DNA from 3 places in the Streptomyces sp. SP18CS02 genome. Region 2 is predicted to be linked to each of the others. Evidence: riboswitches for the same ligand, from Rfam matches in the RefSeq annotation. Region 2 holds a riboswitch; each other region holds the start of a gene.
The links. A riboswitch is a leader RNA that binds a small molecule or an ion and turns the genes downstream of it on or off. The one in region 2 is predicted to bind cyclic di-AMP.
Positions count from the first base shown of each region.

Region 1: another riboswitch for cyclic di-AMP. It lies ahead of PUR26_RS16895 (M23 family metallopeptidase); the one in region 2 lies ahead of PUR26_RS03840 (M23 family metallopeptidase).
Region 3: another riboswitch for cyclic di-AMP. It lies ahead of PUR26_RS26295 (transglycosylase family protein); the one in region 2 lies ahead of PUR26_RS03840 (M23 family metallopeptidase).

Region 1 covers NZ_JAQYXC010000281.1:409,308-412,577, forward strand. The annotation lists gene PUR26_RS16890 (tyrosine-protein phosphatase) at 1-635, opposite strand, end outside; cyclic di-AMP (ydaO/yuaA leader) riboswitch at 1,990-2,149, shown strand; gene PUR26_RS16895 (M23 family metallopeptidase) at 2,152-3,078, shown strand.
Region 2 covers NZ_JAQYXC010000252.1:47,653-50,922, reverse strand. The annotation lists gene PUR26_RS03845 (M16 family metallopeptidase) at 1-912, shown strand, start outside; cyclic di-AMP (ydaO/yuaA leader) riboswitch at 1,198-1,361, shown strand; gene PUR26_RS03840 (M23 family metallopeptidase) at 1,375-2,157, shown strand; gene PUR26_RS03835 (GntR family transcriptional regulator) at 2,449-3,138, shown strand.
Region 3 covers NZ_JAQYXC010000294.1:442,984-446,253, reverse strand. The annotation lists gene eno (phosphopyruvate hydratase) at 1-613, opposite strand, end outside; gene PUR26_RS26295 (transglycosylase family protein) at 993-1,673, opposite strand; cyclic di-AMP (ydaO/yuaA leader) riboswitch at 1,677-1,849, opposite strand; gene PUR26_RS26290 (transglycosylase family protein) at 2,109-3,089, opposite strand; gene PUR26_RS26285 (cytochrome P450 family protein) at 3,202-3,270, opposite strand, start outside.

The DNA of each region.
Region 1 (3,270 bases), on a different contig from region 2:
GACATGCCCGCCGGCGAGTTGTCGCTGCGGCGCACCTTGTAACGGCGGTGCGGGTCGTTGGACTTGAGGTAGTCCTCCTCGATGGCGTCGCGCTCGACGCCGACCGCCAGCAGCGCCACCGCTATCGACAGCCCGGCACGGTCCTTGCCGGCCGCGCAGTGCATCAGCGCCGGGACGCTGTCCTCCGCGAGCGCGTGCAGCACCCGGCTGTGCTCGGCCGTGCGCTCCTTGATGATGGCGCGGTAGGAGCCGGACATCCGCGCCGCCGCCTTGCCGTCCGAGAGGATCCGACGGAGCTGGTCGATGTTGCCGTCCCGGACCATGGTCCAGAACTCGGCACCGTCCGCCGGGTCCGTGAGCGGGATGTTCACGTTCCGCACGCCCGGCAGCTCGACGTCCGGACCCTCCAGCCGCTGGTCGGCGGCGTTGCGGAAGTCGAAGACGGTGTGCAGTCCGAGCGAGGCCAGGAAGGCAGCGTCCTCGCCCGTGGCGTGGGCCAGGTGGCCGCTGCGGTAGAGGCGGCCGTACCGCACCCGGCGGCCGTCGACGGTCGGGAGCCCGCCCACATCGCGGAAGTTGCGCACCCCGGTCAGTTCGGGCTCGGTCGACGGGACCTGCGGCAGCTGCTGCGTCACGGGGGCTCCTCCGTGTCTGCCGTCGGCGCTGGTCGCCGACGATGTCGCGGGTCCGACGATACGACATCGATTCGTGGGGCAATCATCTCCGTGCAGCTCGTACATCCGTTGCCCTGCCGGAGGTCGAGGGCCAAGAATGTGCGGACCTGACGCTTGCTGTTCGTATCTGGGTATCTCGATGATCGAGACGGTACGAGAGGGGGATCAGTCCGCTTTCCCGGGCGCGGTCGGCAGCCAGGCGCCGCGCCCCACCGACGCCGGTGTGCTCCTGCTGTCCGCTGTACCTGGTGTATCCGCTGCATCTGCACGGCAGCGCCCGTACCGCCGCCGACGGCGCCGTGGCGCTGGGGGAGCGGGCCGCCCTGCACCCTGCCGACCCGTCGGGTCGCGGCGCGACGGGCATGAGGAGTACCCCGTCGAGGGTGGTCCCCGGTTCGCACGGCCCGCCCTGGAGGTGCCGCGCGCCGAGGCGGCCGCCGGGATCGCGCGCGCGTGACGCCTGGCGGCTCCCGGAGCTCCACGGCCGCAGGGCGCCGCGTCCTGGCCCGTACGCTCTCCACTCACCTACGGCGAGAGGGTCATCGGCAGCCGGCACGGCCGTACGGGGGACCGGCACCCGCCAGTGCCACGGCCTGGGTGATGGTGGTGCTCGGGGTGCGGCGGCCTCGCCGGGGGGAGGCCGGCCGAACCGGCCGGGGCGCGCCGCCGGGTGGAGCCCCTCAAGGCGATCAGGCCCGGGGCGCGGCGGGGTTCCCCGTACCGGCTGCCTGCCCCGGACGAGGGGGCTCGGTGCGGTGCGGTACGTGTACGGCGGCGACTCCGTCGTCCCGGCCTGGCCCCAGTCGCGAGCCACGGGGAACCGGCGCCCCGCGCTGCGGCTGCTCGATATCGACCCTCACGCCACCCGCGCATAAGTATATATCCGGACATTTCTTAGGAGTTCTGTCCATCTCGTCATGGTGTGGCGGCGGGCCCGCGGGGCGGCCGGGACGCCACCGTCATCGTGTCGCACCGCAACTGACGTCATGTCGTGGGAGCAATGCGGGAGCTCGTCGGTTAATGGCGGATCTGTCCGTATTGGAGCTTTGGTTATAACGTGCCCCGGTCGCGCAGGAGATGGGCCGGGACACGTGAGCAGCGTCATAACCGTGACCGTCCGTGGTGGCGCGTCGAGCGCAAAAGCCGTGCCCCGGACGGAAATCCATGATCCGATATCCACGGAGGGTGACCGGAAATTCTCCGGAATTCCTCGACCGGAATGCCTTTGAGGAAATCAGCGGCTTGTTCGTGCCGCCCCGCCTCGCCTACGGTCACCGTCAATCCGGACGGACCGCCGAATCCTGCCGCCGACCGGAATTCGAACCCACCCATGTGTGGCAGGAGCGGGGGACCCAGGTGATACGCCGGAACGGGTAATTCCCGGTACGGCTAGGGGTGAAGCCGTGCGACAGCGCGGCCGGGCATCTCCAGCCCGAACCCGACAGCTCACCTCGCAGGCGCCGGAGAGGAATCCGTCATGCCCGCGAAGGGTAAGCACCGCCGTCCCAAGTCCAGCCCGCTCACCCGCGGATTCGTCGCCGCCGGTACCGGCGGCGCCGCCATCGCCCTTCCGCTGCTCGGCGCCACCGGCGCCCACGCGGCGGAGCAGAGCGCCCCGGCCGCGGTCCCGCAGCAGGCGGTCACCGCCGCGAAGGCCGCTCCCGCCGCGCAGACCGCCGCGAAGGCCGCCCCCCGGACGTACTCCGTGGTCGCGGGCGACCATCTCTCCAAGATCGCCCAGAACAAGGGCGTCAAGGGCGGCTGGCAGCAGCTGTACAAGGACAACCGCCAGGTCATCGGCGAGGACCCGTCCCTGATCCTGCCCGGCATGAAGCTCACGCTCGGCGGAAAGGCCACGGCCGCGCCCAAGGAGCAGCCGAAGGCCGACGACGGCCGGGCCTCACGTTCCGCCGCCCGGCCCGAGGCCCCCGCCAAGGCCCAGGACTCCGGTTCCCCCGCCGCCTCCTCCGGTGGCGGGACCACCGCGCAGGCCAGTGGCTCCGGCTTCACCGCCCCGGTCTCCGCCGGTGTCACCACCCCCTACCGGGCTTCCGGCTCCATGTGGTCCTCCGGCTACCACACCGGCGTCGACTTCGCGGCCTCCTCCGGCACCCCGGTCAAGGCGGTCGGCGCCGGCACGGTCGTCTCCGCCGGCTGGAGCGGCGCGTACGGCAACGAGGTCGTCATCCAGCACGCCGACGGGAACTACTCGCAGTACGCCCACCTCTCCTCGCTCGCCGTCTCCTCCGGACAGAGCGTCAGCGGCGGGCAGCAGATCGGCCTCTCCGGTTCCACGGGCAACTCCAGTGGCCCGCACCTCCACTTCGAGGTCCGGACCGGCCCCGGCTACGGCTCGGACATCGACCCGGTGTCCTACCTGCGCCAGCACGGCGTCTCCATCTGACGTCACCGCACCCGCTCCGCCCCGTACCCGCGCACCCCGCTCGCGCGGCATCCGCACGGGTGCCGGCCGGGGCCGGCGAACCTGACGCGCCGGCCCCCGACACACCGACGGACACGCGGACCGCCCTGCGCCCGGCACCCTCCCGTGCCGGGCGCAGGCGTATTCCGGCTTGGCGGAATCTTGACCGGTGGC
Region 2 (3,270 bases):
GCCCGCCGCGCCGCCATGCAGCTCTCCAAGGAGCTCTTCCCGGCCACCTCGCGCATGTCGCGCCCCCGCCAGGGGACCGAGGAGACCGTGGCGCGCATCGACTCCGGCGCCGTCCGCTCCTTCTACGACGCGCACATCCGTCCCGCCACGGCCACGGCCGTCGTCGTCGGCGACCTCACGGACGTCGATCTCGACGAGGTGCTCGCCGAGACCCTCGGCGCCTGGACGGGCAAGCCCGCCGAGCCCCGCCCCGTACCGCCGATCACCGCCGACGACACCGGCCGGGTCGTCATCGTGGACCGCCCGGGCGCGGTCCAGACCCAGATGCTGATCGGCCGCGTCGGTCCCGACCGGCACGACCGCGTCTGGCCGGCCCAGGTGCTGGGCACGTACTGCCTGGGCGGCACGCTCACCTCCCGCCTGGACCGGGTCCTGCGCGAGGAGAAGGGGTACACCTACGGCGTACGGTCCTTCGGGCAGGTACTGCGCTCGGCACCCGACGGGACCGGTGCCTCGATGCTGGCCATCAGCGGTTCGGTCGACACGCCCAACAGCGGCCCCGCCCTGGCGGATCTGTGGAAGGTGCTGAGCACCCTCGCGGCGGAGGGCCTGACCGACGCCGAGCGTGATGTGGCCGTGCAGAACCTGGTGGGCGTGGCCCCGCTCAAGTACGAGACGGCGGCCTCGGTCGCGGCCACGCTCGCCGACCAGGTCGAGCAGTACCTCCCGGACGACTTCCAGGCGCAGATGTACGCGCGCCTCGCCGAGACCGGGACCGTGGAGGCCACCGCCGCGGCCGTCAGCGCCTTCCCGGTGGACCGTCTCGTGACGGTGCTCGTCGGTGACGCCGCACAGATCAAGGAGCCGGTCGAGGCGCTGGGCATCGGTGAAGTGACCGTGGTCACGGGCTGATTGACCCGTTCCGGACGGCAGCGGCGGCAACCGCCCGGCCTCACCTGCGGCGATTGCGGTTCCGTCGCACGGTGGGACCGGATGCGCCGCACCGTGGAACCCCGGCATCCCATCGGATGCCGGGGTTCCGCTTTTGCTGCGTCTTATGTCCCAAATGTTGCGGAGGTTGTGTGTCTGCCCTGTGGCGTGCGCTACAAAACAGCGTGACCATTTGGTGATTGAAAGATCGGCCGCTTAGCGTCTGATGCGCTGTCCGCCCGGTTCGACCGCCGCACCCGCGGCACCGGACAGCCATCGCCGAGTCCCCGTCAGGCGCGAGCCTGGGGAGCCGGGGACCCACTCAGTCCCTGGGGTGAATCGGACGCCTTCGCCGCCGTGCGGAGGGGCCCGTAGGAGACCTTCCTGCTCCGAACCCGTCAGCTAACCCGGTAGGCGAGAAGGAAGGAAAGGATCAGCCACTTCATGGCGTTCACCCGTGCCACCGGGAAGCACCGTGCCCCGAGCCGCATGAGCCGCAAGAGCGCGCACGTCGCCGGCGTCGCGGCCCTCGCCACCACCGGCGTCATCGGAACCCTCGCTTCCCCGGCGCTCGCCGCCGACACGGACACCCGCTCGCTCGAGGACACCGGCCTCAACCAGGTCGTCGTCACCGACTCGCTCGCCGAGCGGATCGACGCCCAGGCCGAGGCCCAGGAGCAGGAGGCCGAGGAGGCCGCCGCCCTGGCGAAGGCCAAGGCGAAGGCCGAGGCCGAGGCGAAGCGCAAGGCCGAGGCCCGCGCCAAGGAGGCCCGCGAGGCCCGTGAGCGCGCCGCCCGCGAGGCCGAGCGCAAGCGGCTCAACTCCTTTCAGCTGCCCGTCGCCGGCTCGTACGTCAGCACCGGCTACCAGACCGGCGGCGCCATGTGGTCCTCCGGCAGCCACACCGGCATCGACTTCCACGCCGCGTCCGGCTCCTCCGTCGTGGCCGTGGGTTCCGGCACCGTCGTCGAGGCCGGCTGGGGCGGCGCGTACGGCAACAACATCGTCATCCGGATGAACGACGGCACGTACACCCAGTACGGCCACCTCTCCTCCATCGCGGTGTCGGTCGGCCAGAGCGTCACGCCGGGCCAGCAGATCGGGCTCTCCGGCTCGACCGGCAACTCCTCGGGTCCGCACCTCCACTTCGAGGCCCGGGCCGGCGCCGACTACGGCTCGGACATCGACCCCGTCGCGTACCTGCGCTCGCACGGCGTCAACGTCTGACGCTCCGCCCGTACGCGCCAAGGCCCCGGCTCCTTCCGAGCCGGGGCCTTCGCGCGTCCTCCCCTGCCTCGGCGCCCCGGCCCCGGGGGCCGGGGCCCGCGGTCCCGCCCGGCGCCCTCCGCACGTCCCGAGGGCCCCCGGAGCGGACTTCCGGCCCGTGGTCCCGACATCCTGGCCAAAAGATATACATGGATTCCGAGTAGGCATCGGAAATTCCGGCCTGCTGCAATAGAGTCACCGAACAGAGCGTCAATCAGCTGAGTTTCGCGCGGATCAAGTCGGAGGTTCGGTATGCGCATTCCCGCGCACTCGGTATGCACGGCGATCCGCGATGACATCGTCACCGGTGTGTTCGAGCGCGGCAGCCGGCTGACCGAGGAGCAGCTGGCGCGCCGCTACGGGGTTTCTCGGGTACCCGTCCGGGAGGCGCTGCGCACCCTGGAGTCGGAGGGGTTCGTCATCACCCGGCGCCACGCCGGAGCGTGTGTCGCCGAGCCGACCGAGCAGGAGGCGGCCGACCTCCTGGAGGTCCGCGCGCTGCTGGAACCGCTGGGCGCGGCGCGCGCCGCCCAGCGCCGCACCGAGGCCCACCTCAAGGTGCTGCGCGGGCTGGTCAGGCTGGGGCAGGAGCGGGCCCGTCGAGGTCAGGGCGAGGACCTGCGCTCACTCGGCGGCTGGTTCCACGAGACCCTCGCCCAGGCGTCCGGCAGCCCGGGTCTGACCGCCCTGCTCACCCAGCTCCGGCACAAGATCGCCTGGATGTACACGGTCGAGCGGACCGCGCACCCGGTCGAGGAGTGGGCCGAGCACGGCGCGATCGTGGACGCCGTGGCGCGCGGCGATGCCGAACGGGCCCGGGCGCTCACCGCCCAGCACGCCGAGCGTTCGCTGGGGGCGCACCGGCTGCGGCGGCCCGAGCGGGCCGCCGGGCGCGTGAGGACTTCGCAACATGCCGTCAACACCGCGAGCGTCCGCAATTAACAATGGGTCCGTATACAAAGGGGGCGGGGAATTCCGTGCCGGAATTCCCCTGCTCATGAACGGAACGGAACAGTGGAGCCGTATCGCCCCGGAATTCAGGTCGATACGGCTCCGCCGTGTGCTGTTCTGAAG
Region 3 (3,270 bases), on a different contig from region 2:
CCAGACCCGTGGAGAGGCCCTTCTCCTTCAGGACCTTCTTCAGGGTGTGGTAGACCTCGGCGCCCCAGCGCAGGGCCTCGGAGAAGGACTCCGCCCCGATCGGGGCGATCATGAACTCCTGGATGTCCACGTTGGAGTCGGCGTGCGAGCCGCCGTTCAGGATGTTCATCATCGGCACCGGCAGCAGGTGCGCGTTGGGGCCGCCCAGGTAGCGGAAGAGCGGGAGGTCGGACGCCTCGGAGGCGGCGTGCGCGACGGCGAGCGAGACGCCGAGGATGGCGTTGGCGCCGAGCGACGACTTGTCCGGGGTGGCGTCCAGGTCGAACATCGCCTGGTCGATCAGCCGCTGCTCGGTGGCGTCGTAGCCGACGAGCTCCGGGCCGATCTGCTCGATGACGGCGAGGACGGCCTTCTCGACACCCTTGCCGAGGTAGCGGTTCTGGTCACCGTCGCGAAGCTCCAGGGCCTCGAACGCACCGGTGGAGGCACCGGAGGGGACGGCAGCACGGCCGGTGCTGCCGTCGTCGAGGCCGACCTCGACCTCGACCGTGGGGTTGCCTCGGGAGTCCAGGATTTCCCGGGCTACGACGACGTCGATGGACGGCACGAGCATCTCCTTCTGGGATGTGACGCAAAATGTGACGCTTGCAGTGCAGGGTCTCTTGGCCTTGCGACAAGAGCCTAACCGGCTCCGGGGCCGTGGCCAGCCGACGCCCGCCCCGTGGGACGAAAAAGGGTTCAAGGCCCGGCATTGGCGGGCAAACAACCACAGGATTTACTGGGCGGTAACCACATGGACCGGCCCACGCCACCGAAAAACCCCGGCCCGCCGCGCACGGGGGAGAGCGCGGCGGGCCGGGGTGGTCCGCACGGGCCGGCCGGACCGGGGCGAGCGGGCCCCTGATGGAGGGACGCGTCGCGGCCGGCGGTCCTGGCCGGGCCGGTGGGCGGGTGGAGCCGGCGGCCCGGGGCGGGCCGACGGGCTCAGGGGGTCACTTCAGGTGGAGCTGCTGGCCGGGGAAGATCAGGTCGGCGTCGTCGACGATGTCCTTGTTCAGCTCGAACAGCTTCTGCCAGCCGCCCTTGACGCCGTGCGCCTCGGCGATGGTGCCGAGCGTGTCGCCCGCCTCGACCTTGTACTCGCCGTCACCCTTCTCGACCTTCTCGCCGGTCGGGGTGGTCACGGTCTTCGGCGCGGCCTGCTTCGGCGCGGTGCGCTGCTCGCTGCGCGTGGTGGGCTGCTCGGCCTTGCGCTCCTCCTGCTTCGGGGCGCTCTCCTGGGCGGAGCCGCCGTCGTAGGAGGCGTTGGACAGGCCGACGCCGCAGCTCGGCCAGGCACCCTTGCCCTGGCCCGCCAGGACCTTCTCGGCGACCTGGATCTGCTGCGACTTGGACGCCTGGTCGGCGCTCGCGGCGTACGCGGTGCCGCCGTACGCGGCCCAGGTCGAGGAGGAGAACTGCAGGCCGCCGTAGTAACCGTTGCCGGTGTTGATCGACCAGTCGCCGCCGGACTCGCACTGGGCGACCTTGTCCCACTCCGCGGTGGTCGCGGCGGAGGCGGTGGTGGCGCCCATCAGGGGAGCGGCGACGGCGGCGCCGGTGATGCCGGCGAACGCGGCGAAACGGATGGCCTTGGAAGGACGACGGTGCTTGGCCTTGCCGGAAAACAGCATGGGACATCTCCTCACCGACGCCTGCGAGGTGAGCTGTCGGGTTCGGGCCTAGTGAGTTGCCCGGCCGCGCGACGTGTCGCGCGGCTTCACCCCGAGCCGGTCGCCGGCCATCTCCCGATGGCCGGACCCGGCGCTTACCTTGGGTCCCCCGCTCCTGCCTACGGCGCTCGAAGCGTCGACTGTTCCCGTCGACCGACGGCAGGATTCGGCGTACCGGTCGATGGGGCCCGCGGTGGCGAGCAGTTACGACCGTAATCACAGACCTCCCTGATGTTCAAAGATGGACATCAGGGTCAATACACCCAATCCGGCCCGCCCCTGGCGGACATTTGTGCTGGTGAGCCGCACATCGGTCGGATCAGGCGGGCGAGCCGGGCCAGTTGCCGCAAAGAGACGCTTGTCTCACTTATACAGAAGCGGACAAAGGGGAGCGAATCACTCCTGAGCCGCGGTCAGATCCAGGCTCTGACCAGGCTGGATCAGATCCGGATCCGCACCCACGGTCGCCTTGTTGGCGTCGTAGAGAGCAGTCCAGCCGCCGGGCAGCTCGTGCGTCTCCGCGATGTCCGACAGGTTGTCGCCCGGCAGGACGGTGTACTGGCCGTCCTCCAGCGCGACCCCCTCGGCGTCACGTGCCGTTCCGTCACCCCGTGAGGCATGTCGGCCTGTTTCGCGCTCGGTGCCCGGATTGACTGGATTGCCGGTACCGGTGGCCTTGTCGCCTTCGGAGGCGGCGGGGTCGGCGGAGTCCGCCGGGTCGGTGGAGGCGTCACCGTCCACCGGCGCCTCCCTGGCCGGCTCGCCCCGGTGCTTGCCGCCGCCCGTCCCGGCGTCCCCGGCCGGGTCGTCCTTGGCGGACGCGGCCGGGCCGGACGAGCCGGAAGCGGTCCCGGCGGGCGTGGTGGACTCCTCGGGCGTCGACGACTTCGAACCGTCGGCACCGTCCGCGCCGTCCGCCGTCCCGGTGGAGGCCGAGGGGGCGGGAGTGGCCGGTGCGCCGGAGGGCTTGGCGGCCGAGGGCAGACCCGCCACGGGCGCGCTGCCGTCGGTGAGTCCCGCGATGGGGGCGCAGGTCTCCCAGGGGGCGATGCCCTGCGCCGCGTAGGCCTTCTCGGCGACGGCTATCTGCTGGGCGCGGCTGGCGAGGTCGGCGCGCAGGGCGTACGCCGTGCCGCCGTAGGTCTCCCAGGTCTCCTGCGAGAACTGGAGGCCGCCGTAGAAGCCGTTGCCGAGGTCGGCGCTCCACATGCCGCCGGACTCGCACTCGGCCACCCGGTCCCAGGTGGTGCCCTCGACGGCCGACGCGGACCCCGCGCCGAGCAGCGGAAGGGCGATCGCGGAACCGGTCACCCCTGCCGCGACGATGATGGCGGGAGCCTGACGAGGTCGCCGGTGCCGGCCGTTCCCGGAGCGCATGCGGTTGCCTTTCGCGTGACTGCTGAGGTGACGGTGAACGTAGCGGCATTCGAACGTCTGTTACAAGTCGATGCAGCGGAGATAACGCGAAAGTCACAGATCTGATGGAGCGTCAGTTCGCATAGGATGTGAACTCGACCGGGAGCGTGCGCAGTCCACGCATAATGAGCCCTCCACGCCA